3 regions of the Nocardioides sp. P4_G10 genome follow, and region 3 is predicted to be linked to each of the others. Evidence: predicted binding sites of a transcription regulator. Region 3 holds the regulator's gene; each other region holds the start of a gene.
What was found. Region 3 encodes LexA, which represses DNA repair genes until DNA is damaged. Its sites were predicted from a motif close to TCGAACANNTGTTCGA; they were not measured.
Positions count from the first base shown of each region.

Region 1: a site for LexA is predicted at 4,955-4,970, ahead of AC1DP1_RS12705 (alpha-ketoglutarate-dependent dioxygenase AlkB). Genes of this name have one in related genera too.
Region 2: a site for LexA is predicted at 7,453-7,468, ahead of AC1DP1_RS04580 (HNH endonuclease signature motif containing protein). Genes of this name have one in related genera too.

Region 1 is NZ_JBFUJV010000010.1:134,889-145,322, forward strand. It holds gene AC1DP1_RS12685 ((2Fe-2S)-binding protein) at 1-293, shown strand, start outside; gene AC1DP1_RS12690 (xanthine dehydrogenase family protein molybdopterin-binding subunit) at 290-2,752, shown strand; gene AC1DP1_RS12695 (FAD binding domain-containing protein) at 2,749-3,594, shown strand; gene AC1DP1_RS12700 (SRPBCC family protein) at 3,595-4,320, shown strand; gene AC1DP1_RS12705 (alpha-ketoglutarate-dependent dioxygenase AlkB) at 4,321-4,941, opposite strand; gene AC1DP1_RS12710 (GntR family transcriptional regulator) at 5,053-5,775, shown strand; gene AC1DP1_RS12715 (HD domain-containing protein) at 5,762-6,355, opposite strand; gene AC1DP1_RS12720 (oxygenase MpaB family protein) at 6,352-7,218, opposite strand; gene AC1DP1_RS12725 (MerR family transcriptional regulator) at 7,311-7,781, shown strand; gene AC1DP1_RS12730 (NAD(P)-dependent alcohol dehydrogenase) at 7,830-8,870, shown strand; gene AC1DP1_RS12735 (DNA repair helicase XPB) at 8,949-10,434, opposite strand, start outside.
Region 2 is NZ_JBFUJV010000002.1:201,045-211,478, forward strand. It holds gene AC1DP1_RS04565 (serine/threonine protein kinase) at 1-1,452, opposite strand, end outside; gene AC1DP1_RS04570 (GIY-YIG nuclease family protein) at 1,695-2,384, shown strand; gene AC1DP1_RS04575 (hypothetical protein) at 2,782-3,999, shown strand; gene AC1DP1_RS04580 (HNH endonuclease signature motif containing protein) at 6,017-7,240, opposite strand; gene AC1DP1_RS04585 (MFS transporter) at 7,509-9,086, opposite strand; gene AC1DP1_RS04590 (RimK family alpha-L-glutamate ligase) at 9,202-10,392, opposite strand.
Region 3 is NZ_JBFUJV010000039.1:3,261-13,694, forward strand. It holds gene AC1DP1_RS22895 (M14 family zinc carboxypeptidase) at 1-1,183, opposite strand, end outside; gene secD (protein translocase subunit SecD) at 1,394-3,679, shown strand; gene AC1DP1_RS22905 (hypothetical protein) at 3,814-3,945, shown strand; gene AC1DP1_RS22910 (ATP-dependent DNA helicase) at 4,013-6,004, shown strand; gene AC1DP1_RS22915 (sulfotransferase family 2 domain-containing protein) at 6,014-6,745, opposite strand; gene AC1DP1_RS22920 (NAD(P)/FAD-dependent oxidoreductase) at 6,779-7,996, opposite strand; gene lexA (transcriptional repressor LexA) at 8,044-8,766, opposite strand; gene AC1DP1_RS22930 (SDR family oxidoreductase) at 8,895-9,701, shown strand; gene AC1DP1_RS22935 (LysM peptidoglycan-binding domain-containing protein) at 9,890-10,240, shown strand.

The DNA of each region.
Region 1 (10,434 bases), on a different contig from region 3:
CGGTGCAGGCCAACGGCCGCACCGTCACCACGATCGAGGGCCTCGCCGACACCGCCGAGGGTGAGCTGCACCCGGTGCAGGCGTCCTTCCGCGAGTGCCACGGCCTCCAGTGCGGCTTCTGCACGCCGGGGATGATCATGCAGGCCGTCGACCTCCTGGGCGAGAACCCGAACCCCACGGAGGAGGAGGTGCGGCTCGGCATGGAGGGCAACCTCTGCCGCTGCACCGGCTACCACAACATCGTCAGGAGCGTCCTCCACGCCGCCGGCTCCACCGAGGGGGCGAAGGCATGACCGCCACCCAGGACCGCCCGGTCGCCGAGATCGGCCGGGACCGGCGCCGCAAGGAGGACCAGCGGCTGATCACCGGGCGAACCCGGTGGACCGACAACATCACCCTCCCCGGGATGCTCCACCTCGCCATGGTGCGCAGCCCCTTCGCCCACGCGACCATCACCTCGATCGACGTCGAGGCCGCCAAGGCCTCGCCCAACGTGGTCACCGTGCTGACCGGCAAGGACTTCGGCGACGAGCTCGGCGTCTGCATCAACGCCTGGCCGATCACGCCCGACCAGAAGACGCCGACCCACTCGCCGATGCCCGCCGACCGGGTCGCCTTCGCCGGCGAGGTGGTGGCCGTCGTCGTGGCCCGCAGCGCCGCCGAGGCGCGCGACGCCGCGGAGCTCGTGGACGTCGAGTACGACGAGCTGCCCGCCGTGGTCGGGATCAAGAAGGCGCTCGAGGACGAGGTGCTCGCCCACCCCGACCTCGGCACCAACAAGTCCGCGTTGTGGGTCTTCGACTCCAACGAGGCCGGCACCGGCGGCGACGTCGAGGCCGCCATCGAGGACGCCCGCGCCAACGGGATCCTCATCGAGCGGGAGTACCGCCAGCAGCGGCTGATCCCGGCATTCATGGAGCCGCGAAGCGTGGTCGTGGACCCGACCGGTGAGCAGATCACCATGTGGTCGGCAACGCAGATCCCGCACATCCTGAGGTTCGCCCTGGCGGCCACCACCGGCGTACCCGAGTCGAAGATCCGGGTCATCGCCCCCGACGTCGGTGGTGGTTTCGGCGGCAAGCTGCAGACCACGCCCGAGGAGTGGATCGCCTGGGCCGTGGCACGCCGGCTCACCAAGCCGGTGAAGTACACCGAGACCCGCAGCGAGAGCCTGATGGCGGCCCACCACGGCCGCGACCAGGTGCAGACGCTGAGCCTCGCGGCCGACAAGGACGGCAAGGTCACCGCCCTCAAGGTGCACCTCGACGCCGATCTCGGCGCCTACATCGCGATCGTCGGCGGCGGTGTGCCCGTCCTCGGCGCCTTCATGTTCAACGCGATCTACAAGTTCCCGGCCTACCGCTTCGAGTGCCAGACCGTGCTGACCAACACCACGTTCACCGACGCCTACCGCGGCGCCGGCCGGCCCGAGGCGACGTACGCCATCGAGCGGTTGATGGACGAGCTGGCCGCCGAGGTCGGCGTGGACCCGCTGGAGATCCGCGAGCGCAACTGGATCACCCACGAGGAGTTCCCGTTCACCACGGTCGCGGGCCTGGAGTACGACTCCGGGAACTACGAGGCGGCCACGGCGAAGGCGAAGGAGTCCTTCGGCTACGACGCGCTGCGCGCGGAGCAGAAGGAGCGGCGCGAGCGCGGCGACCGGGTCCAGCTCGGCATCGGCGTGTCCACCTTCACCGAGATGTGCGGCCTCGCGCCCAGCCGGGTGCTCGGCAGCCTCGACTACGGCGCCGGCGGCTGGGAGCACGCGAGCGTGCGGATGCTGGCCACTGGCAAGGTCGAGATCGTCACCGGTGCGAGCGCGCACGGCCAGGGGCACGAGACGGCGTTCAGCCAGATCGTCGCCGACCGGCTCGGCGTGCCGTTCGAGGACGTCGAGGTGCTGCACGGCGACACGCAGGTCGCGCACCGCGGGCTGGACACCTACGGCTCACGCTCGCTCGTGGTCGGCGGCGAGGCGCTGGTGCAGGCGGTCGACAAGGTCATCGACAAGGCCAGGCACCTCGCCTCGCACCTGCTCGAGGCCAACCAGGACGACCTCGACTACGCCGGCGGCCGGTTCACCGTCCGCGGCACCGACCAGGGCGTCGCCATCCAGGAGCTCGCCACGGCGACGTTCACGGGGCACAACTACCCCGAGGACATGGAGCTCAGCATCGACGCCGAGGCGACGTACGACCCCGTCAACTTCAACTACCCGCACGGCACGCACCTGTGCGCCATGGAGGTCGACACCGAGACGGGCGCGGTGAAGATGCGGAAGTACACCTGCTGCGACGACATCGGCACGATCATCAACCCGCTCATCGTGGCCGGTCAGGTGCACGGCGGGCTGGTGCAGGGCATCGCCCAGGCGCTGTGGGAGGAGGCCGTCCACGACGAGGCCGGCACGCTGGTGAGCGGGTCGTTCGTCGACTACCTCCTGCCGACGTCGGCCGACACGATCTCGTTCGACGTCCAGCACACCCAGGAGCCGAGCGTCTGCACGACGAACTCGCTCGGCGCGAAGGGCGTCGGCGAGGCAGGCACGATCGCCTCGACCCCGGCTGTCGTCAACGCGGTCGTGGACGCCGTACGACACCTGGGCGTCCGCGACATCCAGATGCCGTGCACCCCGGAGCGGGTGTGGCGCGCGATCCACGCCAACGACGGCGACGCACCGACACCCCAGGCGGCGATGCCGCACTTCGAAGAAGGCGCCCTCAACCAGGACGAAGGAGCGGGCCAGTGATCCCCGTGGAGTTCGACTACCTCGCCCCGACGTCGGTCGAGGAGGCGCTCGCCGCACTCGGCCAGCACGGCGACGACGCGAAGATCTTGGCCGGCGGACAGAGCCTGCTGCCGGTCCTGCGGATGCGGCTCAACGCACCGGAGGTGGTGATCGACCTCGGCGGCATCTCCTCGCTGCGCGGCATCCGCGACGACGGCGACGCCCTCGTGATCGGTGCGATGACCACCCACCACGACGTGCGCGACGACAGCCTGGTCAAGGAGCACGCGCTCCTGCTGTCCAAGGCAGCCGCGGAGGTCGCGGACTCGCAGATCCGGCACCGCGGCACCTTCGGCGGCGCGCTGGCACACGCCGATCCCGCCGGTGACCTCGGTGCGCCGGCACTCGCGCTAGGCGCGCAGTTCGTCATCGCCGGTCCCGGTGGCACCCGCACGGTCGACGCCGCGGACTTCTTCGTCGACCTCTTCGAGACCGCCATCGGTGACGACGAGATCCTCACCGAGGTGCGGATCCCCAAGCACACGGGCTGGGGCGCGCACTACGAGAAGTTCGTGCGCGTGGCCCACCAGTGGCCCATCGTCGCGGTCGCCGCGACGGTGAAGGGATCGATCCACGAGGCGCGCGTGGGGCTGACCAACATGGGGTCCACGCCGCTGCGGGCGACCGCGACCGAGCAGGCCCTCGCCGGTGCCAGCGCGACGGAGGACGGCGTACGCGAGGCCTCGCAGCTCGCCGCCGAGGGGACCAACCCGCCCTCGGACCTCAACGGCGCCGCCGACTACCGCCAGCACCTCGCGCGGGTGCTGACCGGCCGGGCCGTGCTCAAGGCGYCGGGTGTGTAGATGGAGCTGAGCCACCGGTTCACCGTCCCGATCGGCGTCGAGGAGACCTGGGCGCACTTCAACGACATCGCCTCCGTCGCCGAGTGCTTCCCCGGCGCCCAGGTGACCGAGGCCGACGAGGAGTCGTTCTCCGGGTCGGTGAAGGTCAAGCTCGGCCCGATCGCGCTGGTGTACAACGGCAGCGGCACGTTCGTCGAGAAGGACGAAGAGGCCCACCGCTTCGTCGTCGACGCCAAGGGCAAGGACAAGCGCGGCAACGGCACGGCGGGTGCGAAGGTCACGGTCTCGATGGCCGAGGCCGGCGGCTCGACCGACGTGTCGGTGGAGACCGACCTGGCCATCACCGGCAAGCCGGCGCAGTTCGGGCGCGGGGTGATGCAGGACGTCTCCGACAAGCTGCTCGGGCAGTTCGTCGCCTGCCTCGAGCAGCGGCTGGCCGGGCCGACCGAGTCGGGCGACGCGACCGACTCGTCACCGGGCGCCGCGTCCCTGGTGGGCGTCGGCGGGCCTGCCGAGCCGCCGGTCGCGGCCGCGGGGAGTGCTGCGCAGCCATCGCCGCCCGTGCCTCCCGCGCCGCCCGCCCCACCGAAGCCGCCGCCGCGGGAGCCCGAGGCGCTCGACCTCGGCAGCGCAGTGCTCCCCGTGCTCGCCAAGTCGTACTGGAAGCAGGCGCTGGCCGCCCTCGTCGTGCTGGTGCTGCTGCGACGGCTGCTGCGGAGGTCGTGATCAGAAGACGTTGAGCGGGCGGAACTGGACCGACAGCCTCGGTCCGGAGTGGGCGACCTTGGGCACGGCGTGCTCCCAGGTGCGCTGGCACGACCCGCCCATCACGACCAGGTCGCCGTGGCCCATGGTCAGCGCGATCGACGCACCCCCGCCCCGCGGGCGCAGCAGCAGCCGGCGCGGGTCGCCGACGCTCACGATGGCGACCATGGTGTCGGCGGTGCGGCCGCGGCCGATCGTGTCGCCGTGCCACGCGACGGAGTCGCGACCGTCGCGGTAGTAGCAGCACCCGGCCGTCACGAACGGCTCACCGAGCTCGGGGAGGTAGTGCTCGCTGAGCGCCGTGCGCGCCCGGGTGAGCGCGGGATGGGGGAGCGGGTCGGCGGCGAGGTAGGTGTGCACCAGCCGCGGCACGTCGACCACGGCGTCGTACATCTCGCGCCGTTCGGCCCGCCAGGGCACGCGATCGACGAGTGCGGAAAACACGGTGTCGGGGTCGTGGAGCCAGTTGCGTTGGACATCGACCCACGCTCCGTGGGACAGCAGCCGACGCTCAGGAGACAGCACCGCGGAATCCGCGGTGGTGTCGGCGAACAGGGACGACTGGAAGTCCACGAGGCCCATGATACGCGATGAGTCGAACATCCGTTCGAACATCAAGAAATTGTCAAGGGTTTGCCACAGGCTTGGTCAATTTGCAGACTGCCGGTCCAGCCCAGTCATAGCCTGAGTGTCATGGAACCCGTGGACCTCGTCGTCCCGCGTCAGCGGGCACTGAAGCACGTCCAGGTCCGCGAGCACGTGAGGGGCCTCATCGAGACCCAGCCGCCCGGTTCCGCAGCCCCGTCCGAGCGCGAGCTCGTGGCCCGCTTCGGTGTCGCGCGGATGACCGTACGCCAAGCGCTCGACGCCCTCGTCGCCGAGGGCCTCCTCGAGCGGATCCCCGGCCGCGGCACGTTCGTCGCCCAGCCACCCCGGACCTCCGGCCGGCTCACCTCGTTCACCGAGGAGATCCGCCGCCGCGGGATGCTGCCGGAGTCGCAGACGCTCCTCGCCCGCGTGGAGCAGGCCGGCCCCGGCGTCGCGAGGGCGCTCGACATCTCGCCCGGTGACCCCGTGCTCCACTGGCGCCGCCTGCGCCGCGCCGACCAGGCGATCGTGTGCGTCGAGGACGCCTACCTCAACGAGGTCCTGCTGCCCGGCTTCCTCCAGCACGGCACCCCCACCAGTCTCTACGAGGCGCTCGGCGCCCGGGGCCTGCGCCCGACCGAGGTCGAGGACTCCATCAGCGCCGACCGCGCGAGCGCGGACGAGGCCGCGATCCTCGAGGTCGAGGAGGGTGACCCGGTGCTGCGCCACGCCCGCCGTGCCGTGTCCGACGGCCGCATCGTCGAGGTCTCGCGCACCTGCTACCGGCACGACCGCTTCACGGTCTACCTCCAGCTCAACGACCGCTGAGGCCCTCGAGCTTCGCGAGCTCGCGCTGGAGGTTCGCCCGCGCGGCGTCCTCCCACAGCTCGCGCGCGTGCGAGGTGCTGAAGAGGTGCGCCCGGGCGACCAGGTCACGCAGCACCGCTGCCCGGCCGGCCCGGAAGTCGGCGTCGCCGACGTGCGCGAAGTCCGCGCGCACCCCGGCCACGTAGGCGTCGTACCGCACCGGGGGCGCGGCCAGGATGCCCAGGTCCGCGTCGCTGAGCGCGGCGCCCGCCGGGTCGTCGTCGGCGGGGCGGTGCTCGACGGTCATCCGCACCAGCCGCGCCACCTCGTCCGCCCAGGTCGCCGGCAGCGCGCCCTCGGCCCAGCGGGCGGAGCGCTCCTCGTCGTCGTCGGCCCCGTCGTAGACGGCGTCGTGGAACCACGCCGCGAGGGCGACGGCGGTGCGGTCGAAGGGCGCGCCCGCCGCGGCCAGCACCTCGAGCCGGTCGAGCACCTCCTCGAGGTGGCGCAGGTCGTGGTAGCCGGACCGGTCCCAGGCCGCCAGCAGGTCGTCGCGGAGCGCGTGGTGGTCGGGCAGGGGCCAGCGGCCGGCGAGGCTCACCGCTGGGTCGCCTCGTGCAGCTCGCGCGCCTCGGCGTGGCCGGAGGCCATCGCCCATCGGATGGTCCGGGTGGCTGCGGCGCCCAGCACACGGTTGGTCACCCGGGGCACGGGCGGCAGCCGCAGCTCGCGGCGCGCGTCGGCCGGCAGCAGGCCGATGGCGGCCGAGGCGAGCGCGAGGTAGCCCGGGCGCGCCGCCACGGGGAGGTCGGGGTGCAGCAACAGGAAGCGGATCGCCTCGTGGGCGGCCGGGGTCCCGCGGAGCTCCGGGGCGTACGCCGCCAGCGTGGCGCTCAGGTCCCCCTCGGACCGCGGGGGGTCGATCACGCCGAGGTGCCCGGCCGCGACGGCGGCCTGGGCGACGTACTGGTCCCGCTCCGCCCCGACGAGCGGCCGGTGGCCGTAGCGGTCGTGCGCGACGAGGAAGCTGTGGATCTCGGCGGCGTGGACCCACCCGAGCAGGTGCGGGTCGGAGGCGGCGTACGGCGTGCCGTCGGGCATGGTGCCGGTCACCGACTCGTGCGCGCGCTGGACGGCGCGGATCATCTGCAGGGCGTCCTTCTCGGCGCCGAACGTGGTCATCGCGATGTAGGTCGAGACCTGCGCGAGCCGTCCCCACATGTCGCCGCGGTAGCCGGAGTGGTCGGCCACGCCCTGCATCGCGGCCGGGTGCAGGGACTGGAGCATGATCGCGCGGATGCCGCCCACGAACATCGAGGCGTCGCCGTGGACCCGGCCGATGGGGGAGTCGGGGGTGAACCACCGCGGGCCCGGCGTGCCGTGGACACGTTGCCGGTTGCGCGGGCCGTCGGGGCCGGCGACCTTGCTGAAGAGCTCGGCGCCGAGGCGGTCACGGAGGGTCACGCGGTCGAGGCTAGCCAAGCGTCCGAAGCGGCCCGCTGGTGGCGCCCGCTGCCTTTTGACTTCGAGTACTCGAAGTTCCTACCGTCGATGACATGACCAGCCACGCCCTGCCCCGCAGCTACTCCATCAAGGAGGCGGCAGCCCTCACCGGCCTGCCGGCCAGCACGCTGCGCTACTACGAGCAGATCGGGGTCATCGCCCCGATCAGCCGTGGCGCCAGCAGCGGGCACCGCGTCTACGACGACGAGGACCTGGACCAGCTCATGTGGGTCTCCTGCCTCGCCGCCACCGGGATGTCGGTGGGCGACATGCGCCTCTACATGGCCAACAACCGGCTCGGTGCGGACGTCGCCGCGGACCAGGAGCGGCTGCTGCGCGAGCAGCAGGAACGCCTCACGACCGAGGCCAGGGCACTGGTGCTCCGCCAGCGCTACGTGGACCTCAAGATCGCCTACTGGCAGGCGGTCCAGGAGGGTGACGCGGCGCGCAGCGAGCAGGTCTCCGACCAGGCGCGGGCGCTCGCCGACGAGCTCCGCGCGGTCACGCACGACCCGATCCACTGACCGGCCACACCCCGGTCAGCACCCCCACAGAAGGACGGACCAACCCCCATGCGCGTGAACGCCTACGCAGCCCCCTCGGCCGGCGAGCCGCTGGCCCCCACCACCATCGAGCGTCGCGAGGTCGGCGCCCACGACGTGCTCATCGCGATCGAGTACGCCGGCATCTGCCACTCCGACATCCACACCGTCAACGGCGACTGGGGCCCGCAGCCCTTCCCCGTCGTGCCGGGCCACGAGATCGTCGGCACCGTCCAGCAGGTCGGCGACGACGTCACCAGCCACCGCGTCGGCGACCGCGTCGGCGTGGGCTGCATGGTCAACTCGTGCGGCGAGTGCGACAACTGCCGCAACGGCGACGAGCAGTACTGCGTCAAGGGCATGATCGGCACCTATGCCGTCACCGACGTCGACGGCACCACCACCCAGGGTGGCTACTCCACGCACGTCGTCGTGGACGCCGGTTTCGTGCTCTCCGTGCCGGAGGGCCTCGACCCGGCGGCCGCCGCGCCGCTGCTGTGCGCCGGCATCACGACGTACTCCCCGCTGCGTCGCTGGAAGGCCGGCCCGGGCCGTCGCGTCGCCGTCGTCGGCCTCGGTGGCCTCGGCCACATGGCCGTGCAGATCGCCCACGCGATGGGTGCCGAGGTCACGGTGCTCTCGCAGTCGCTGAAGAAGCAGGAGGACGGCCTCCGGCTCGGGGCCGACCACTACTTCGCGACCTCGGACCCCGACACGTTCGAGGCCCTGGCCGGTCGCTTCGACCTCATCGTCAACACGGTGAGCGCCTCGATCGACGTCAACGCCCACCTCGGCCTGCTGGCCGTCGACGGCACCCTCGTCAACGTCGGCGCCCCGCCGGCGCCGCTGCCCGTCAACGCGATGTCGCTCATCGGCGGCCGGCGCTCCTTCGCCGGGTCGATGATCGGCGGCATCGCCGAGACCCAGGAGATGCTCGACTTCTGCGCCGAGCACGGCATCGCCGCCGAGGTCGAGGTGATCGGTGCCGACCAGGTCAACGAGGCGTACGAGCGGGTGCTGGCCTCCGACGTGCGCTACCGCTTCGTCATCGACACCAGCACGCTGGGCTGACGTCCCTGCTCGAAGGTCGCTCGTGCCCGCCGCGAGCGATCTTCGGGCCGGGCCCCGCGGCGGACCTGGGTCCGACGACTAGGCGGGGGACGGCAGGTCGCCGGCGTCGACGATCCGGTAGGCGTAGCCCTGCTCGGCGAGGAAGCGCTGCCGGTTCTGCGCGAAGTCGGCGTCCACGGTGTCGCGCGAGACGATCGTGTAGAAGTGCGCGCTGCGGCCTTCGGTCTTGGGGCGCAGCAGCCGCCCGAGCCGCTGGGCCTCCTCCTGGCGCGAGCCGAACGACCCGCTGACCTGGATCGCCACCTCGGCCGACGGCAGGTCGATGGAGAAGTTGGCGACCTTGCTCACCACGAGCAGGCCGACCTCGCCGGAGCGGAAGGCGTTGAACAGCCGCTGCCGCTCCTTGACCGGGGTCTCGCCCTTGATCACGGGGGCGTCAAGCATCTCGGCGATCTCGTCGAGCTGGTCGATGTACTGCCCGATCACCAGGGTGGGCTGGCCCGCGTGCTGCTGCACGAGGCGTCGTACGACGTCGATCTTGGCGTGGGTGCACGAGGCGAGGCGGTAGCGGGTGTCGGGGTCGCTGGTCGCGTAGGCCAGCCGCTCGCCGTCGGGCAGGCTCACGCGCACCTCGACGCAGTCGGCGGGCGCGATGTAGCCCTGCGCCTCGATGTCCTTCCACGGGGCGTCGTAGCGCTTGGGTCCGATGAGCGAGAAGACCTCGCCCTCCCGGCCGTCCTCGCGCACGAGGGTGGCGGTGAGGCCGAGCCGGCGACGCGCCTGCAGGTCGGCGGTCATCCGGAAGATCGGCGCCGGCAGCAGGTGCACCTCGTCGTAGACGATGAGGCCCCAGTCGCGGGCGTCGAGCAGCTCGAGGTGCGGGTAGACGCCCTTCCGCTTGGTCGTCAGCACCTGGTAGGTCGCGATCGTGACCGGACGGACCTCCTTGACGGCTCCGGAGTACTCGCCGATCTCGTCCTCGGTCAGTGAGGTGCGGGCGACCAGCTCGTCCTTCCACTGGCGTGCGCTGACCGTGTTGGTCACGAGGATGAGCGTGGTGGCGCCGACGTGGGCCATCGAGGCAGCACCGACGATCGTCTTGCCGGCGCCGCAGGGGAGCACCACGACGCCGGAGCCGCCGTCCCAGAAGGACTCGGCGGCCTCACGCTGGTAGGGGCGCAGCGTCCAGCCGTCCTCGGCGAGGTCGATGGCGTGCGCCTCGCCGTCGACGTAGCCCGCGAAGTCCTCGGCGGGCCAGCCGAGCTTGAGCAGCGCCTGCTTGAGGTTGCCGCGCTCACTGGGGTGGACCGCGACGGTGTCGTCGTCGAGCCGCGCTCCGAGCATCCCGGCGACCTTCTTCGCGCGGAGCACCTCCTCGAGCACCGGGCGGTCGATGGAGGACAGCACCAGGCCGTGGACGGGGTGCTTCTCCAGGCGCAGGCGCCCGTAGCGGCCCATCGTCTCGGCGACGTCGACGAGCAGGGCGTGCGGCACGGCGTAGCGCGACCAGGACAGCAGGGCGTCGACGACCTGCTCGGCGTCGTGCCCGGCGGCTCGCGCGTTC
Region 2 (10,434 bases), on a different contig from region 3:
TCTGATCCCTCGAGAGGTAGCCATCTTGCCGACAAACTCGATGGCGACGACTCGCTTCTGCGTTCTGGAAAAGAAGGCGTAGCCGCCTGCGCGCATCCCGTAACGGACGCAGGATCCCCCGGATTCGTTGCTGTACCCCGTCGTTTCTTCCGTCGCCACGAGTTGAGCGCGCGTCATTCCCAGCTTGATGGCGCCGTAGCCGACTCGCCGGTTCCCTCCTAGCCCGGGAATCGCGGCGCGCTCGGCTGGCTGCTCGTGGGTGCGGGTGGTGAGGGCTGCGCCGTGGGCGTGCGAGAACCCGTCGGGGTCGTGGGGGGCCGTTGCGGTCGGCTCTGTCGGTCTCGTGCTTGTTGCAGGGTCCTGCGTCTCTCTCGCTATGGGTATGGCGCCGTCTGTGGTCGAGCTCGACGCCTCAGGTCGAAGCAGCGCGCTGCCTCCGAGAGCCACGTAGGTCATCAGGGATGCCAACGCGATCACCCCAAGCAACACGCCAGGGCGGCGCAAACGAAAAGAAGGACGCGTTGCAAAGTCAGGCCGAGTCTGTGCCCCCGTTGAGTTGCCAACAAGGGTGACGTCCGCGGTGGAATCCCATGCCGTCGCCACCATTTCCGACGTGACGCCACCCGTGCCGCCGAGCTCTCCAACAAGGTGCGCTGCGCTCCTGCGCTCGAACGGTTCTTTACTGAGCGCCCTCGTGACTGGAACAACCAGCGTTGAGTGCAAGGCGTCCGGAACTCTGGAGGTCGCGGACTCCCAAGTACGCAATCGCCGAATGCTTTCGCTCGAACTCGCGCCCGCAAAAGGCGAACTTCCTGATGCGGCGAACCAGCACACACATCCCCACGCGAAGACATCGATGGCACTCGTGGGGACCGCGAATGGGTCGAGTTGTTCTGGCGCCATGTACCCAGGAGAAGCTGGTGCCAACGCCCCATACCCGGTCACCCCCTGAACGTTCTCCCTGACCGCGATCCCAAAGTCGATCAGCCGGGGACCACGGTCCGTACAAATGATGTTCGCCGGCTTGACGTCGCGGTGTACAAGGCCTTGGGTGTGAAGCTGTGTAAGTCCCTCGGCGAGGGCGGAAGCTAACGCGTACTGCTGGTACGGCCCGAGCGGCCCCTGGCGCGCGACAAGCTCGGCAAGAGTCGGACCGTCGATGTACTCGATCGCTACCCACTGCCGTTCGGCACTAAGGTCAGAGGCCAAGGTGTCAGGGACGAATGGTGATTCAACACTCAGCGACGCGAGCACTTCATGCCGGAAGCGACGACGGGCATCGGGGTCGTCCGCATGATCCAGCTGCACCATCTTTACAACGGCACGCTGGCCACCAGTCGTCTCAGCGAGATAGGCAATGCCCATCCCGCCCGCACCGAGTCTCGAAATGACCCTAAACCGTCCGCACAGGTCCGGATCTCCCGGCATCAGGGGTCGGCTCTGCGCCTCCACCGATCCCCCTATCCGCCGAAGTGGTCCGAGAGTAGGTCTGCGTGTTGCTACCCGACTCGGAGCGCAGTCGGGTTCACCAGAGGGTAGGTATGGGCCTAGCAGATGACCTACCCGGTTGACCGCGTTCACCAGATTTGGCGAGCGCTTCAGCGAACTGATGGGTCACCACGCTCAGGACCGCACGGCTGGCGCCTCAGACGGCGATAAGCGTGCCTCTGGCCGGCCGGTTCGATCGCGGCGCAATGACGCGGGTCCGTGGCCGGGCCTCCCCGCTCCGTCCATTTGCCCCGCGGTCGGCTCGCGCAACAGGCAGACTGGGCCTTGTGCAGGACGAGGCAGCGACACCAGACGCTTCGGCGCTCCTCTCTCTGAGAATCACGGCGGGACGAGATGAAGCGCTCACCAGGCCGTGTCCGATCCCAGCGACGCCCGGGGTCTACGCCTGGTACTTCGATCGGGCCCCCGCGGGTGTACCGACGCAGGACTGCCACACAACGGAGGCCGGAACTCTCCTGTACGTCGGTATCTCTCCCAAGGCGCCGAGCAAGGATGGATTGCGCCAGAGTCGGCAGAACCTTCGGACACGGATCCGGTACCACTACCGTGGCAACGCCGCCGGATCGACTCTCCGGCTCAGTCTAGGTTCGCTACTAGTCGACGAGCTCGGGATAGGTCTGCGTCGCGTCGGGTCGGGTCAGCGGCTCACTTTCAGCGACGGCGAGGCGCGCATCTCCGAATGGATGTCTGCGCACACGCGAGTTTGCTGGCTCCCAACTGACAAGCCATGGGAGGCGGAGAGCCATCTGATTTCGATGCTGCCACTGCCCTTAAACCTGGACCAGAACCGGCACTCGGGTTTCCATCACGAGCTCAGCGCGGCTCGCGCACGGCAACGAGCGCGGGCGCGTGAACTGCCGGTCGTCCCCAGATAGTTCGCGACGAACCCGCTGTCTTCGGGAGGCGCAACGCGGCGATATGTCGCACCTCCGTGTCGGCACCGCTGTTCACTCTACGGGGAGCTGCTGGACCGCGCCGGATCGTGCTGGTGCCAAAACAATGGTCTAGGCACTAGGAGTTGATCCTCGGAAGCGCACTTAGGCTGGGAGTTGACCTAGTTCGAGCAAGCGCGGGGAGGAGTGACCCGTGAGCAGTTCGGCCGTCCCGCGAGCGTTGGCTCGCCAACTCGTGTCCATTGGGGTTCTGCTGCTCCTATGGAGCCAAACGTGTATCGCGATTGCGCCTGCTTCACCCGCGTCGGCGACCAGCGTGGGAACTGAGACGTGTTTCGGTCAAGCAGCAACTATCGTCGCCAGGAGCGGGGAATCCGTCATGGGTGGCACGAGTGGGCCGGACGTCGTCGTCTCTTATGGCGCTGACCCGATCTTGACGGGTGACGGCGACGACCTCGTGTGCGTCTTCGGGGGCGCGCGGCCAGACTCCGAGGGGTACTTGTTCGGAATCGACACCGGCCCCGGAGACGACCGAGTTGACACGAGAGGGACTTCGGCTTATATCGCCACCGGGCTAGGAGGCGGCGCAGATCAGTTCGAGGGCGGTCCCGGGTCGGACATCGTGTCCTCAAGTGGACACGATGATCGACTGCGCGACATCGAGCAGGACTTCATCAGTACGGGGGGCGGCGCGGATCAGGTCTACACCTCTGGCGACTCGGACAATGTCGTCCTCGGAGACGGAAACGACACGGTCACGCTGACAGGACTGACCAAGCCGGAAGCTGTTCTGGACGGTGGATCAGGCGCCAACAAGCTAGACATGTATCTCGTCGACGCTCGACGGCGATCCTGGACAGTCGACAATCGAGCAGGGCAGTTGCGGGGCGACGCAACCGTGCGGGCCGACTGGATCGGCTTCACGAATTTTGAGATCGTCGCTCCGGGACCAGTCGAGTTTCTTGGCAGCGGGCTGGACGAGTCGCTGACTGTAGGGCCCAACGTGGTCCCCGGGACCGACGGGTTCGCAAGGATTCATCGGTGGCCCGTAGATGCCCGCATGGGTGGCGGAGACGACGTTGTTGCATTCATCGGGGGTCCCGACGACACGCAGTTTGATGGCGGTCCTGGAACGGACGAGTTGCGCTACACCACGTGGTTGCGCCGCCTCCGGAACACCCCCAGCGAGGTCGTTCTAGACCTGGCCGCCGGATGGCTGACTGACACGGAGGCGAACTGGAGGCGTCGGTGGCAGGCTCGGCGCTTCGAGGACGCGAACGTGCGGAACTCGAGTGGCCGTACGCACATTCGTGGAACCGACGGCCCCAACTTGCTGTCTGCCAAGCGAAGTTCAGCTGACACCACAATCGATGGAGAGTCGGGAGCTGACGTTCTCGTCGGAGGAGGAGGCAACGACTCTTTACGAGGTGGAAAGGGCCGCGACAGCGCTGACGGCCGACCTGGAGGGCGAGATCGCTGTGAGGCCGAGGTTGTCATCTCTTGCGAGAAGGTGGCTGAGAGCTGCGAGGCGTCGCCTATGGCTCGTTCGGGAGCCAGCAAGCCGGCCCTGAACCTCGTCCGCCGAGCGGCGGTATGACGCGGGGGCTGTACAGACAGTCTGGCCTTGGCTCGCTAGGGGCTGCACAATTTCGGTGAGGTGACGTCTCGCAAGCGCAAACTCGGTCTGAGGCTGGGTGATATGAACTTTCCGAAGTGGCGAACTCGCCTACGCTTCAGTCTCGTACTCGCTGCGGCCGGACTGAGCGCGGCAGCAGGTTGTGCATCAGGCGAGTTCTCCGCGAGCCGGGGAGGTGTCGGGCCAGCGCCTGATGCGGCGTCGGCATCGGCGTCGGCATCGGCAGTGCAGGCAGGCGGGAAGGCTGCAGAATCTTCGCTCTTGCGGTCTTCGCTCGAGTGGGGTGAGCTCCAGGAGCTCTTTGGGCGAAGGCCCGTGGGCGTGATTCCGCTCTTCGCTGATGAGAGAGCAACTGCCGTATGGACCTCAGGTCGCCGCATATGGACACGTCACACCACCAGGACGGGTGTCTGGAAGGCAGCCCGGTCTGTGCCCCACCACGTTCGAAGTCCCGGATTGATCGGCGCTGCATCCGACGCCGACGGCGCGCTGACGCTCGTCGGGAAGACGTCGCCCCGTGGCGACCGCTATCGCATCTACTCCTGGTGTAGCCGCCGCAACGGATCATGGACGCGTCCACAACTGCTTGCGTCCGGTTCCACAGACGAGGACCTCGGTACGGCCGTTGATATGTCGGTGAACAGCCGGGGTGCCATCTTGGTGACGTGGATCGAACCCACCACTTTGAAGGCACGTGCTCTGTACCGACCCTCAGGTGGCCCGTGGAGCAAGCCCGTAACGTTCCGAACGCCGTCGTTGTTCGAAGGAATCCGCGGAACAGTGGGCCCAGGCGGCCAAGCCGTCGTGACCTACCCGAACTCGACCGGGAAAGTCGTCGCCGTACGACGCATCAATGGTCGATGGATGCCGCCGACCGTACTCCCTGTGCGCCCATCCCCGCCGACAACGCACGACATCGATCAGGCTTCGTCTCGAAAGAGCTACTTAGTATGGAGGACGAACAGTGGCACGATTCGCGTAGGAACAATCACCGCCCGCGGCTGGCGATCTAGCCGCGTGGCCACCAACGTCGCAGCCGCTTGGGATGTGCAGATCACAGCGAACGCCGACGGTGGAGCGCTCGCCCTGTGGACACAGGGACCATTCGCAGCGGCTCGACCCTTCTCAATGCATGGCGTCCGTCGCCACGCAGGGGGACCGTGGCAGGCACCCGAGGTACTCGTTCCGCAAGCCGTGTCCAATGCGCCTGAGGTGGTGAGCAACCCACGGGGTGACGTGTTGCTGTCCTGGCTCGGCCCCGGACTCGAGGGCGCGACATACGACGTCGAGCCCTACGTCATGTTCCTCGCCCGCGGCAGCAGCTCCTATGCACCTGTCGATATCGGTGCTGGCACCGGAAGCAACACCGGAGGCGGCACGCCCCCTGTGGCTCTCGCCCGCGACAGTCGCGCCCTAGTCGTCTGGCAAAGCCTTGTCGGACCACCCTCTCTAGTCGATTGGGGACCAACGCTGCTGCGTAGCGGCTACCCGGTCACCTAGTTTGTGCCTCGCAGGTGAGTGCCGGAGCGAGCCAGGACATGAGCCTGTTGCCGTTGCCGGCGTGACGGCTGATTGTTCGCGGCGGATAGACGCGGACAAGCTGAGCCCGCCCGCTGGGAGGTGCCGCCGGATGACGTGACGTTTCCGCCAGCGGTGATCAGCCGCACCCGCTGGTCGTAGTGCCTGCCCCGTCCGTGTCGTAACCCCACTCGCACAACCATCCGTCATGACCGCCGGTTGCCTCGACGAGGAGTAGCAAGAAGATCAGGAAGAACGCCACGGTCATGATGACGATGGCTCGTAGCACCCGCGCTGTCAGCCGGCTCATTGAAGGAGCGTACGACTGCGAGCGCCGTCGGTCATCGTCCGAATCGGTCACAAAGGCGCGCGAGACAACAACCGGGCAGCGCGACACGGCACCGTTTCCCGGCATTCGACAGTGACCGGCATGCGGCGCTGTGTGGCACCCCTCGCCGGCCTACGTCCGCCTGGCGAAGGTGACCTTGTTGTCGGCGTGGATGGTCATGGCGTAGCGGGAGTCGTGGGCCAGGCGGTGGTGGCGTGGGCAGAGGAGTCGGCCGTTGGTGAGGTCGGTGAGGCCGAGGCGGGACCAGGGGGCGTCGTGGTGGGCGTGACACCCGGACGCTGACGTCTCGCAGCCCTTCGCAGTGCACCCACCGTCGCGCAGGCCGAGGGCGATGCGTTGGGGCTTGTTGTAGAGCCGCGCGCTACGTCCCAGGTCCAGCGGCTGCGACGAGGTGCCGAGTACGGCGGGGATGATCCCGGCCTCACACGCCAGACGGCGGGCCTGCCCGGCTGTCATGCGCGAGCCGTCGTCGAGCAACGCCGTGGCCTGCTCGGCCATCAGCTGCTCGAGGGTCATGGTCACCACGACCGTGGCATTGACGCCTGCGGTCTGCGGGGTGGCGTCGGCTGGGTAGCGCTCGACGTACTCGACGAACGCCTCGCCGAGCCGCCGGCGCAGGGGCTTCCAGTCGCCGGTTTCGTCGCGGAGGTCGGCCTCGGTGTGGCGGGCTGGGTTGGCGAGCGCGAGGAGGTGGCGCTTGAGCATCGCGCCCACGTGGGACGGCACGGTGAACCTGCCGTGGCAGCGCCCGGCGCCGTCGTCGACCAGCGTGAGCTCGACACCAGCAGCGGCCCGCGCCTCCTCGCCCGCGAGCACGGACTCCTCGTGGCACTCCCCCACCTCGGGGGCCACCACGTCAAGGATGCGTTTGCCGATCTGCCTCAGGTCGCGGGCGTCGTGCCGGGCAGCCAGCTCCAGAAGGGTGGTCTCGGCGAGCCTGCGAACATCAAGATCTACGTCCGACGGGAGGGCGTCGACTGCCTCGACGATCACCCGAGCCTGCTCCGTGCGCACCTCACCCGATGTCAGGGCCGTGGCCACGTCGACGTGCTGCCCGAGCGCCCGGCCCAGCGCCAGGTCACGACCAGCCTCCCGTCGGGTCGTCCGCGTCGCAACCGACAGCCACGCCGCGGCGTCGCGCAGCCCGTGCTGCTCGCCCACGTCGTCGGAGGCGGCCAACACCCGCGCGGTCAACGCGTCGAGCTGCGAGCGGGCCGCGGCCACCGCCACCAGCGCCGACTGCTTCTCCCCCACCGACATGAACGTCGGCTCGACCGACGCGACGCTCTTCAAGGCGGTCTGGACGTCGGCGGCACAGCCGATGATGGGATGCACTCGGGCCACCTCCTCGCACGCGCTCACTGGTCACCGCCCGGGTCCGGGGCGGAGCGGTGAGGCATGACTGGTGGCGCCGTTGCCAGGGCGTCACCCGAGAGCCGTATGGCATCCCGTCAGCACCAAGACGGGTTCTATGGGCAACTGTCCTGATCCCCAGATCCCCATCACCTCAGACGAGAGATCCTTTCCGGACCAGCGTGCTGCCACCATCGTACGCCTGTTCGAATAGCACCGCAAGAGTCATTCGCGCCGGTTGCGTGAGGTCTCACCCAAGGCCCACATCGTCGGTCGCCGACGGCGCAGGGTCAGGTAGCCGCATCATCCGGAACGCGACAACGACCCCCACCAGGGAGGCAAGAAGCGCCACGAGGAGTGCGACCTGGAGCGCGAGGTCCCGGGCGTCGTCGTTGATGGCGAGGACCTCGTCCTGGATGTTCTCGGGCTGGCCGGCGAGGAGCTCCTCGAGCTGGGCGTCGCTCATCACCTGCGCGTCGTCCTCCAGGACCGTCGCGACCCGCTGCTGGTCGGCCGGCGGCAGGACGCTGCTGGACTCCGCCATGCTCGTGAAGGAGGTCGACAGGGTGGCGAGCATGATCGCGCCGGCGAAGGCGAGACCAAAGGACAGACCGAAGGATCCGGTCGCAGACGTGACGCCCGCGGCCTCGCCGACCCGGTCCTCCGAGAGCGGAGCGAGCGCGTAGTTGTTGAGCTGGGAGGCGAGGAGGCCGAGGCCGGCACCGGCGAGGATGAGCGGGATCGCCAGGTGCCAGCCGGAGTCCGCCCGGGGCACCAGGAGGATGAGGCAGGCGATCGCCGCGGCGAGCAGGATGAAGCCCGCTCGGATGATGCTGCTCGCCCTCCGCTGCCCAGCCCTCCGCCCGGCGAGCAGCGCGACGCCGAACATCGTGAGCGACAGCGGCGCGAGCGTGATGCCCGCCTGGAGCGCGTTGTAGCCCCAGACGAGCTGCAGGAAGATCGGCAGCGCGATGAGCATCCCGCCCAGCGCGACCTGTTGCAGGAAGATCTGGGTCACGCCGGTGCTGAACAGCTTGGACGAGAAGAGGCCCGGGTCGATCAGCGCGGGCTTGCCGTCGCGCTTGCGGTGGATGAGCCAGGACACCAGACCGGCCATCGCGATGACCCCGATCGCGAGCAGCAGCAGTACGGACTCGGCCCCTTCCTGCCACGCGAGGACGCCCAGCACGAGGCCGCCCATGCCGATCACCGAGAGGAACGCCCCGGGGACGTCGACGGACCGGTCGCCGGCGTACGGCACGTCCCGGATGCCGCGGCTCCCCAGGAGCACGGCTCCGATGATGAGCGCCTCCAGCAGGAAGCCGACGCGCCAGGACAGCAGCGTCGTGACGAACCCCCCGACCAGGGGACCGATCGCGGCGGCGATGGCCCCCGATGCGCCGACCAGGGCGAACACCTTGGCGCGGGTCTTCCCCTCGAAGTTCCCGTGGATCAACGACTGCATCGCCGGGAGGTAGAGGGAGGCGCCGAGCCCGCCGAGGACGGCCCAGAAGACGATGATCGCCGTCAGGCCCTGAGCGAAGACCATCGCGAGCGCCCCGACGGCGTAGAACAGCATGCCGAGGACGAACGCACGCTTCCGCCCGAACAGGTCACCGATCTTGCTGCTGATGAGGATGAACGCAGCGGACACGAGCGCCTCGATCGCCACGGCCGACTGCACGCCGCTCACGGTCGTGTCGAGGTCCTCCACGACGGCCGAGATCGACACGTTCATGAACGACGTGTCGATCACGAAGACGAACATCGCCGCCGCCAGGAGGATGCCCTGGCGCGGCGTGCCGCCGGAGTCTTCCGCAGGAGCCATGCGAATCACCACGCCATCGGTGCCGTGGCGACGGCCGAGCATCGCCGGGGGTCAGTCGACCCATCGTGGAGCGCGCAAGGCGCTCCCGGCTTCACCCGCAGCGAAGGACCGTGGGCTACGAGCTCTCGGGCGGCAGGTGCTTCTTCATCAGGCGCCGGACGCGCTTCTGCTTGCGGTCGGGGATCATCGAGCGCATCTCCTCGAGCTTGCCGAAGCAGAGGAGGCGGTCCTCGCCCTCGAGCACGGTCTTGTTGCGCGGGTTGGGGATGACCTGGGGTCCGCGGTGCAGCGTCAGGACGGTGATGTCGCGCTCGTCGAGGCCGGAGTCGCCGAGCTTCTTGCCGACCATGTCGGAGCCGGCGTGCACGACGATCTCGGCCACGCCGTAGCCGGTCGAGACGGTCAGCCGCTGGCGTACGTCGATGTCGGGGAAGGCCACCTGGTTGGCCATGTAGTCGACGATCGCGCCGGCGACGTCGAGCTTGGTCGCGCGCTCGATGCCCTCGAGCCCGGGCGAGGAGTTGACCTCCATCACCTGCGGGCCGCGGCGGCCCTCGAGCATGTCGACACCGGCGACGCGCAGTCCCATGATCTGCGCGGACCGGACGGCCACCCGCTCGAACTCCTCGTCCAGCTCGACCGGCTCCACGCTGCCGCCGCGGTGCACGTTGGAGCGGAACTCGTCGCCCTGGGCGACCCGCCGCATCGCCGCGACCACCCGGTCCCCGACGACGAGGGCGCGGATGTCGCGGCCCTTGCTCTCCTTCACGAAGCGCTGGATCAGGACGTTCTGCCGGGTGCTCTGCAGCGTCTCGATGATCGCCTCGGCCACCTTGATGGTCGGGGCCAGGATCACGCCGATGCCCTGCGTGCCCTCCAGCAGCTTGATCACGACCGGCGCCCCACCGACGCGCTCGATCGCCGGGATCACGTCGGCCCGGTCCTGCACGAAGGTCGTGGCCGGCATCGGGATCTTGTGGCGCGACAGGATCTGCGTGGCGCGCAGCTTGTCGCGGCTGTTGGCGATGCCGTAGCTCGTGTTGGGCGTGTAGACGTCCATCTGCTCGAACTGGCGCACGACGGCGGTGCCGAAGTAGGTGATCGAGTTGCCGATGCGCGGCAGCACGGCGTCGTACGTCGACAGCTGCTTGCCGCGGAACAGCAGGTCGGGCTCGTCGCCGGTGAGGTCGATGCCGAAGCGCAGGGTGTTGAGCACCTTCACGTCGTGGCCGCGGTCCAGGGCGGCGGTGCGGAGCCGCTGCGTGCTGTAGGACCGCGGGGCCCGGGACAGGATGGCGAGCTTCATGGGACGTCATCCAACCACCTGCCCGGAGCCCGCCACCTGCCA
Region 3 (10,434 bases):
AGTCGTTCTTCGACGCCATCGCGTCGCCGAGGGCCTTCAGCTCGGGCTCGTCGATCGCCAGGCCGGTGGCGGCGATGGCCGGGGGACGCAGCACCAGGTTGCTGAAGGTGTGGTTGGAGATCATCACCGTGACCGCACGCTCGGAGATGAGCTTGCGGACCGCGTCGCTCTCCGGCTCGCTGCCGGGTCCGTCGCCGCGGAAGGTGTCGCTCGACCAGACGGGGCTCGCGCCGCCGCCGCCCCAGAAGCCGGGGTAGTTGCGGTTGAGGTCGGTGCCGCGCAGGCGGCCGGCGAGGTTGTTGTCGCACGACCCGGTCGTGTACTGGGCCGGGGTGGCGGCCGAGATCGAGCAGTTCTTGCGCTTCATCTCGTAGTCGAAGGTGGAGAAGTCACCGAGCGGCGCTGCAGCGCGCGAGATCTTGAAGCCGTCGACGTTCACGACCGGCACCAGGATGACGCGCGAGCGGGACAGCAGGTCGCGCGCCCGCGCGTCCCCGGCCTTGTAGGACTGCAGGAGGTCGAAGGCGAACTCCATGGTGTGCTCGGCGCTGGGCCACTCGCGGGCGTGGTGGGCGCCCATGAGCAGGAAGGTCGGCTTGCCGTCCTTGACGTTGTCGGCGTCGACGGTGACCTCGATGCCGCGGATGTCCTCACCGAGGACGGTCTTGTTGGGCAGCGTCAGCGGGCGGGTCATGGACGGGTAGTCGCGAGCGAGCTTGTCCATGTCGCTGAGGTAGTCGGCGTAGGTGCGGTAGGACGTCCGGCCGCTGGGCAGCCCCGACGCGGCCACCGAGGCGGCGTACACCTTGTCGGCCTTGCGGTTCTTCTTCGTCAGCGCCTCGAGGTCCTTGACGGTGACCCGCCAGGTGAAGCCCGCGTCGCGCAGGGTCTGGGCGTCCTGCGCGTCGTGGAGGACGACCTCGATGCCGCGCTGGTTGGCGTGCTCGGTCACGTCGAGACCGAGGCCGATCACCTCGTTGCGGTCGTCGACCGTTGGTGCCTTCACCATGACGATCTGGGTCGCGTCGCTGTCAGCGGTGCGGGCCAGGTCGCGTGGTGCGTCGTCGCGCCCGGCGCTGCCCGTGGCGCCCGCCGCGGTGGCGGCGAGTCCTGCGGCGACGAGGGCGGTGACGGTGGCCAGCCTGGTGGCGCCGGCGCGTGGAAGTGGAATGCGTGGTGACATGTGTGCTCCCGGAAGGTTGTCCCGCGAGGGGGGATCGCGAGTGTGATCCACACAACACTGCGGGCTGCTGCCGTGTCGATACCCATGACGGCGTACAGTCACTCGCGTTTTGTGTCACGGAACCTTCCGGAACCTTCCGCTGCGGCCACCCGTTGACCCGTCCGTGCCCGGATTCGGGCGTTCGAAGTCTTGTCATGGAGGATGTCGCGCATGTCACGTGGTGTCTGGGTCCGCTTCTTCCTCGTCGTCGGACTCCTGGTCGGGTGTCTGGCGCTCGCCGTCAACGTCAAGCCCAACCTCGGACTCGACCTCCGCGGTGGAGCGCAGTTCATCTTCGAGGCGGAGGGCACCGAGCAGACCCCCGCCAGCGCGGAGAACGTCGACAAGACCCTCGAGGTGCTCCGCGGCCGCGTCGACGCCCTCGGTGTCGCCGAGTCCACGCTGGCCCGCCAGGGCGAGAACCGGATCCTCGTCGAGCTGCCCGGCGTCACCAACGACGAGGAGGCCCAGCAGGCCGAGGAGCGCATCGGCAGCACCGCCAAGCTGACCATCCACGAGGTGATCGGCACCGCCCAGCCGGACGCCAAGCCCGCCAAGAAGGACAACCAGGTCCTGCCGTCCGACCAGGGCGACACGATCGAGGTCGGCCCCACGGTCATCCAGGGCGAGGAGATCAGCGGCGCGAGCGCTGTTCAGCGCGACCAGAGCGTCGAGTGGGTCGTGTCGATCGACTTCAACGGCGCCGGCGGGAAGACCTGGGCCGACATCACCGGCAAGGCCGCCTGCAACCCGTCCGGCGACCCCAAGCGCCGCATCGCGATCGTCCTCGACGGCGAGGTCATCTCCTCGCCCGAGGTCAACGAGACGGTGGGCTGTGACGTCGGCATCCGCGGCGGCTCCACCGACATCACCGGCAACTTCACCACGACAGAGGCCAAGGACCTGGCCGCGCTGATCGAGGGCGGCGCGCTGCCGCTCGAGCTGAAGGCGATCTCGGACCGCCTCGTCGGCCCCTCGCTGGGTGCCGCGGCCATCGACGCGTCGATCGAGGCCGGCATCATCGGCATCGCGCTGACCGGCCTCTTCATCATCTTCGTCTACCGCCTCGTCGGCTTCGCCGCCACGCTCGCGCTGGCGTCGTACGCCCTGCTCGCCTACGCCATGCTGGTCGGGCTCGGCTCGACGCTGACGCTGCCCGGACTCGCGGGATTCGTGCTCGCGATCGGCATGGCGATCGACGCGAACGTGCTCGTCTTCGAGAGAGCGAGGGAGGAGTACGTCGCCTACCCATCCGCTGGACTCAGACGCGCCCTGTCGGTCGGCTTCAACAAGGCGTGGAGCGCGATCATCGACTCCAACGTCACCACCCTGCTCGCCGCCGGCCTGCTGTTCTTCCTCGGCTCCGGGCCGATCAAGGGCTTCGGTGTCACGCTGTCGATCGGTGTCATCGCCTCGATGGTCTCGGCGCTGATCGTCGCCCGTGTGCTGTGCGACCTCGCCGTGTCCAACAAGCCGGTCGCGCGCCGTCCCGCCATCAGCGGCCTGAGCCACCACGGCAAGGTGCGCCTCTGGCTGGACCGCAAGGACCCGCAGCTGATGAAGCGTCGCAGGACCTGGCTGGGCATCTCGGCCGCGGCGCTCGTCGTCGCCATCGCCGGCATCGCCACCCAGGGCCTCCAGCTCGGTGTCGAGTTCACCGGTGGCCGCCAGCTCGACTACTCGCTCAGCAAGGACATCTCGGTCGACCAGGCGCGCGAGGCCGTCGCCGCCGCCGGCTTCCCCGAGGCCGTCGTGCAGACCGCCGACACCGCCGACTTCACCGTCCGCACCGGCGAGATCTCCAACGACGAGGAGCAGCAGATCGAGCAGGAGCTCGCGGCCGTCGGTGGCACCGTCGACAAGGTCGACGACCAGACGATCGGCGCCTCGCTCGGTGACCAGCTGCGCAACAACGCGCTCATCGCCTTCGGTGTCGCGTTCCTGGCCCAGCTGCTCTACCTCGCCATCCGCTTCAAGTGGACCTTCGGTGTCGCCGCCGTGCTGGCGATGGCGCACGACGTGATCCTGGTCGTCGGTCTCTTCGCGTGGCTGCAGAAGCCGATCGACGGCATCTTCCTGGCAGCGGCGATGACGATCGTCGGTCTGTCGGTCAACGACACCGTCGTCGTCTTCGACCGCATCCGCGAACGCTGGTGGGGCTCGAAGCCCGACGAGGACTTCATGGAGGTCTCCAACCGGGCGGCCGTCGAGACCATCCCGCGCACGGTCAACACCGGCCTCGGCTCGATGTTCATCCTGGCCGCACTCGTCGTCCTCGGCGGCGACTCGCTCCAGGACTTCGCGATCGCGCTGCTCGTCGGCCTCGTGGTCGGCACGTTCTCCTCGGTCGTGGTCGCCACCCCGCTCCTCACCTACTTCCACCAGAAGTGGCCGATGAGCCGGGTGAAGAAGGAGAAGGTCGAGCGGACGCCCGAGGACTCCGGCGCGGTCGTCTGACCCGTCTGCCCGGCTGTCCGTGTCGAAGTCCCCGCTCGTGCGGGGACTTCGTCGCGTGCAGGAGGTTGCAACCCCCTCCAGGTGTCGGACTTCGCCTCCAGGTACGCGTTGTCGGTGCCGCGTAGGATCGGCGCATGTTGTGGATCCTGCTGATCGTCGTCCTGGGCGTGGTCGCCTACCGCTACCGGGTCAAGATCCTCGCCCGCGTGCTCGGCCAGCCCGAGCGCCGCATCGAGCGCCAGATCGGCCGCAAGAAGAACTACTGACCGACTTCTGACGGCCGCTGTGGACGGCGTACGACGGAGCGTCGGCGCCGCCGCGTAGGGTGCTCTGGTGCCCGAGACCGCCACTGCCCCCGCGCCCGTCAGCGAGGTGCTGAGCACGGCGGTCGCCGCCCTCGGCGGGCAGCAGCGCGACGGCCAGGTGGAGATGGCGACCGAGGTCGCCGGGGCGATGCAGGAGGGCCGCCACCTCCTCGTGCAGGCCGGCACCGGCACCGGCAAGTCGCTGGGCTACCTCGTCCCGGCGATGCTCCACGACAAGCGCGTCGTCGTCGCCACCGCGACCCTCGCCCTGCAGCACCAGCTCGTCGAGCGCGACCTGCCCAGGCTGGTCGAGGCGGTCAAGGACGTGCCCGGCCTCGACACTTCGTACGCCGTCCTCAAGGGCCGCTCCAACTACGCCTGCCTCCACCGGATCCGCGCCGGCGTCCCCGACGACCAGGGCACGCTCGTCGACGTTCCTCTCGGGGCGATGGCCGAGAAGGTCCTCGAGCTGCGGGCGTGGGCCGAGGAGGAGACCGAGCAGGGCGGAAGCGGTGAGCGCGACAACGCCCCGCGCCACACCGACCGGGAGTGGCGGCAGGTCTCGGTCAACCACCGCGAGTGCCTCGGTGCCAGCAAGTGCCCCTTCGGGGCGGAGTGCTTCGCCGAGCTCGCGCGCGAGAAGGCGCACCGCAGCCACCTGATCGTCACCAACCACTCCCTCCTCGCGATCGACGCGATCGAGGACGTGCCGATGATCCCCGACTACGACACGGTCGTCATCGACGAGGCCCACGAGCTGACCGCGCGCGTCACCCAGGCGGCGACCGACGAGCTCGGGGTGTCCGACATCGAGCGGGCCGCTCGCCGCGCCATGCGCTGGACCGACGGTGACGGCGACCCGGCCGGCGACCTCGAGGACGCCGCGCAGCAGCTCGCCGAGGCGATCGAGGCGACACCTCCCGGCCGCATCGACCAGGTGTCGGTCCAGCTCTCCGACGCCCTCGTGCTCGTGCGCGACGCGGCGCGCGGGTGCCTGTCGGCGTTCCCGCGCGAGTCCGGGGGCGAGGGAGAGGCCGACGCCGGCCGCACCCAGGCCAAGGGCATGGTGCAGGAGGTCTTCGTCAACGCCGAGCGGATGGCGGCCGGCTCCCAGGCCGACGTGCTGTGGCTGGGCGAGGCCCGCGACCGCTTCCCGGCCCGCCTCCACGTCGCGCCCCTGCAGGTGTGGGGCCCGATGCGCGACAAGCTGCTCACCGACAAGACCGTCGTCTTCACCAGCGCGACGCTGATGCTCGGCGGCGAGTTCGGCGCCGTCGCCACCTCGCTCGGCCTCAAGCCCACCGAGCGGGTCGGCCACCATGTCGCCACCACCGACGCCGACGACGCGCTGCCGTGGAAGGGCATCGACGTCGGCTCGCCCTTCGACTACGGCCAGCAGTCGATCCTCTACGTCGCCCGCCACCTGCCGCAGCCCGGCCGCGACGGCCTCGGCCCCGCGCAGCTCGACGAGATCTGCGACCTCGTCGATTCCCTCGACGGCCGCACGCTCGGTCTGTTCTCGTCCCGGCGCGCTGCGGAGACCGCGGCCGAGGCCGTGCGGACGCGCCTGCCCCACCTGACCACGCTCGCGCAGGGCGACGCCCAGCTGCCCGAGCTCGCCAAGCAGTTCGTCGAGGACCCCCACACCTGTCTCTTCGGCACCCTCTCGCTGTGGCAGGGCCTCGACGTCCCGGGCGACACCTGCCAGCTGGTGATCATCGACCGGATCCCGTTCCCGCGGCCCGACGACCCGCTCATGTCCGCACGTCAGCGGGCCGCCGACCAGGCGGGCGGCAACGGCTTCATGCAGGTCGCCGCCACCCACGCCGCGCTCCTGCTCGCGCAGGGTGCGGGCCGCCTCATCCGAACGACCTCCGACCGCGGCATCGTCGCCGTGCTCGACCCGCGTCTCGAGACCGCGCGCTACGGCCGCTTCCTCAAGGCGTCACTCCCGCCGATGTGGTCGACCACCGACCCGGCGCTCGTCCGCCAGGCGCTCAAGCGCCTGGGGCAGTCCTAGCCGGTCGACTCAGGCCGGCGGCTCGTAGCCGAAGACCTGGTAGTCGCGTCGGTACATCGTGGCCACCAGCTCCCGGAGCTCGTCGGAGGCCTGCCGGTCGCGGCCGCCCGGGGCCGTCTGGTTCTTCGGCGCTGAGGGCACGGCGGGCGCGCCGATGCGCTCGCACACCTCGGCGAAGTCGCGGTCGAACGTCTCCAGCCGGCCGACGAAGTCGACCCGGTTGAGGTCGATCATCCGGCTCTGCAGGGTCAGGTGCTGGTCGGTGCCCGGCACTGCTGACAGGTCCTGCGCGGCGGTCCAGCGGGCGAACTCCTCGACCACCTGCATCTGCTCGTGGGTGGCGGGGTCGAAGTCGTAGTAGTTGTTGTCGACGACCTTGTCGTGCCACGCGGAGACGAAGCGGTCCAGCGGGTCGCGCGCGAAGGCGAAGGTGAAGTAGTCGGCGAAGCTGGCCAAGGGATAGCGGACCCGCATCGCGTGGTCGACGTCCATGCTCACGCCGTGCGTCTCGCAGTGGTGGCGGATGGTGCGCGTCGCGACCTTGGCCACGCGGTACCAGACGAACCGGTGGCTGTGGCTGATCGTGAGGTTGTACGCCAACGGGCTGAGCCACGCGGACGCCTCGCCTGCAGCGGCCAGACGGTCGACCTCGGCCAGTGCGTCCGGGGTCAGCCGGCGCCGGTTGCCCGGACGGGTGCGGAAGAGCTCCGGTGAGGGAGCGTCGGGGCCGGCGGCAGACATCGCCGCGAGGCTACACGGACCGCGCCCTCCCACTCACCCGAACGGGATGCGCCCCCGCAACGACTCCGGGTCGGGCACGGGGGTCTCGGTGGTCTCCTCGATCAGCGCGCGGGCCTTGTCGACGCTGTCCCACACGTTCCACAGCAGCACGCCGCGGACCTGCCCCGACTTCAGGTAGTAGACGACGCCGGTGCCGACCTCGCCGTCCTTCCAGTCCTCCACCATGTCGAGCCGGCTGCTGGTCTCGCCGATCGCCTCGAAGCCGTAGTCGAGGATGTCGGACCAGAAGAAGGGCGTGTAGTCGTACGTCTCGTCGGCGCCGGCCATCACCTTGCCGGCGTGCTCGCCGGACTTCTCGGCGTGGTCGACGTGCTCGACGCGACGGCGCCCGAGGAGGGCGTCGGGGTACGACGCGACGTCGCCCGCGGCGTACACGTCCGCGTCGCTGGTGCGCAGTTGCTCGTCCACCACGACGCCGTTGTCGACCTCGAGGCCGGCGGCCTCGGCGAGCCCGGTGCGCGGGAGGACGCCGACGCCGATGACGGCTGCGTCGGCGGTGATGGAGGTGCCGTCGCCGAGGCGGATCCGGACGCCGCCGTCGTCCTCCTCGCCACCCTCGACCGAGCCGTGCACGATGGTCACGCCGCGGTCGGCGAAGGCCTTGGTCAGGGTGGCGGCGAGGGCGTGGGGGAACATCTGCTCCTGCACGTCCTCGAGGTCGAGCACGAGGGTGACCTGGACGCCGTTCTGCACGAGGGCGGAGGTGATCTCCGAGCCGATGTAGCCGCCGCCGATGACGGCAACGTGGCTGCCCTCGGTCGCGACGGCGCGCAGCCGCTGGTAGTCGGCGGCGGTGCGGTAGTAGATGATCCGCGGGCCCGGGTCGACGGAGAGCACGCGAGGCTCGGCGCCGGTGGCGAGCAGCAGCTTGCCGTAGCCGACCGTGCTGCCGTCGGCGAGGCGTACGACGTGGGCGCCGGGGTCGATCGCGGTCACCGTGGTGTCGGTGACCAGGTCGACGGCGTCGTCCTCGTCGAGGTCGCCGGCGAGCGAGGACCCCTCGAGGGTCTCGTCGTCCTTGAGCCAGAGGTCCTTGGTCAGCACGGGCCGGTAGACCGGCTTGTCGGGCTCGGAGCCGAGGACGGCGATGCGGCCGGCCTCGTCCTGCGAACGGATGCCCTTCACGGCGCTCGCCGCAGCGACCCCCGCACCGACGATGACGTAGTCATAGGACTGCTCGACGTTGCTCATGCCGCCATCGTGCACCCTCGCTGGTCGGGGTGTCTGTCGCCGCTCGATCAGAGGCTGCGGAGCACCGCCGTCACGACGCCGAGGATCGTCGCGTTGTCGCCCGGGATCGGGTCGTAGGCGTCGTTGTGGGGGAGCAGCCACACGTGGCCGTCCTTGCGCTGGAACGTCTTGACCGTCGCCTCGCCCTCGATCATCGCCGCGACGATCTGGCCGTTGGTGGCGGTCTGCTCCTGACGGATGACGACGTAGTCGCCGTTGCAGATGGCCGCGTCGACCATCGAGTCACCGGAGACCTCGAGGAGGAAGAGGGTGCCCTCGCCGACGAGCTGCTTGGGCAGCGGGAACACGTCGGTGACCTGCTCCTCGGCGAGGATCGGGCCCCCGGCGGCGATGCGGCCGACGACCGGGACGTTGGTGGCGACGGGGTTGGCGTCGCCGATGCCGGTCTCGTCGTAGGACGGCTCCTCTGAGCTCGACATGCTGCGCCGCGCAGCCATCACCTCGGGCAGGAACACCTCGAGGGCGCGGGGACGGTTGGGGTCGCGCTTGAGGAAGCCCTTGCCCTCGAGCACGCGGAGCTGGTGGGCGACGCTGGACGACGAGGTGAGGCCGACGGCCTGGCCGATCTCACGCATCGAGGGCGGGTAGCCCTTGGTCTCGATCGAGTCCTTGATCGTGGCGAGCACCCGCTGCTGGCGCGGGGTCAGACCGGTGGCGTCCGGGGGGCCGTCGGGCATCTCGATGACGTTCTTGTCGTCCTGCTTGGCCATGCGTCCTCCACTAGCGTCGACCCCTCCGTCCGCGGCTGGACAGGGAGGATCAGGTGCGCCCACCGTAGACCTCGGGACGCCGCAGGATCAAACACCTGTTCGAAGCCGCGTGTCGCTAGTGTCCGGGCATGTCGACCAGCCAGCTGACCGGCCCGCCGTCCTCCTGCGTCGTGACGGGTGGGGCCCGTGGGATCGGGCGCGGGATCGCCGAGCTCCTGGTCGCTCACGGGCACCACGTCGTCATCGGCGACGTCGACGGCTGGGCGGCGGCCGCGACGGCGGCGGAGATCGGCGCCGTCGCCGGCCTCACCCAGGACGTACGCGACCCTGACGCCCACCGCCTCGTGGCAGAGGAGGCCGCGCGACACGGCGTGCTGACCGCGTGGTTCAACAACGCCGGGGTCGGTGACGACGGCTCCCTCGTCGACCTGTCGGAGGAACAGGTGCGCCGGCTGGTCGAGGTCAACCTGCTCGGTACGACGTGGGGCACCCGCGCGGCGCTCGCGGCGTTCGGCGCCGCCGGCGGGGACGTCGTCAACATCGCCTCGCTCGCCGGCCTCGGGCCGGTTCCGGGCTACAGCATGTACGCCGCCACGAAGGCCGCCGTCGTCTCCCTCTCCACCTCCGTCAACGCCGAGGCGCCGCGCGGGGTGCGGGTGCACGCCCTGTGCCCCGACGGGGTCGACACGGCGATGCTCGCCGCCCAGGACCCGTCGGGCCTCGGCTCGCAGCTGGTGCACTCGGGTGGCCCGATCCTCGACGCCTCCGACGTCGCGGCCGCGGCTGTCGCGCTTGTGGGATCGCGACGCGTCGTGCGGGCGGTGCCGGGCTGGCGCGGGGGAGTCGTCCGCGGCTCGGCGCTCGCGCCAGGGCTGATGCAGCACGCGGCCGGGCTCTTCGCGGCCCAGGGGCGACGGGCGATGAGGCGCCGCTGAGGTCCGTTCGAACACGCCGAACATTTGTTCGACAAGGTGCTTGAGTTGTTCGAACACGTGCTCTAACGTCGTACACACGTTCGATCGAACGTCTGATCGACACCCGGTGGTCACAGCCACTGTCGGTGGGTCCGACTAGACATTCGCTCGACAGAAAACGACCGGCTGATCTTCCCCAGGAGGCCACCATGAGCACCCTCAGCCTTGCACCCGCTTTCACCGCCATCCCGCGTGCCCGCTCGACGGTTCGTCTGACCCGTCGCGGCCGGCTGGCGGTCTTCCTGACGTCGCTGTTCCTCGTCCTCGGCGTGGCGTTCATGCTCGCCGGCGGCGCGGTCGGCACCGGCGAGGCCGGCCAGCCGGCCCCCACCGAGATCGTCCAGGTCGCGCCGGGCGACACCCTGTGGGGGATCGCCAGCGAGATCGCCACCGACGGCGACGTCCGCTCGATGATGAGCGAGATCGAGCGGCTCAACGCCCTCGAGTCCGCCGGCCTCGCGGCCGGCCAGAAGCTCCGCGTCCCAGTCGTCTCCGACTGACGCAGAGGCCTCCATCAGCCGCTTCGACCCCGGCTGGTGGAACCAAGGGGAAGACCGAGGGGCGGGCCCAGTGGCCCGCCCCTCGGCGCATTTCGGACCACCTCGTCGATCGAGGAGGTCGCGCAGCGACCGTCACGAGATCCAGGTGCCTGGTGTGGTCGTCGGGGTGGCGCTCGGGAGGGTGGCGGCACATC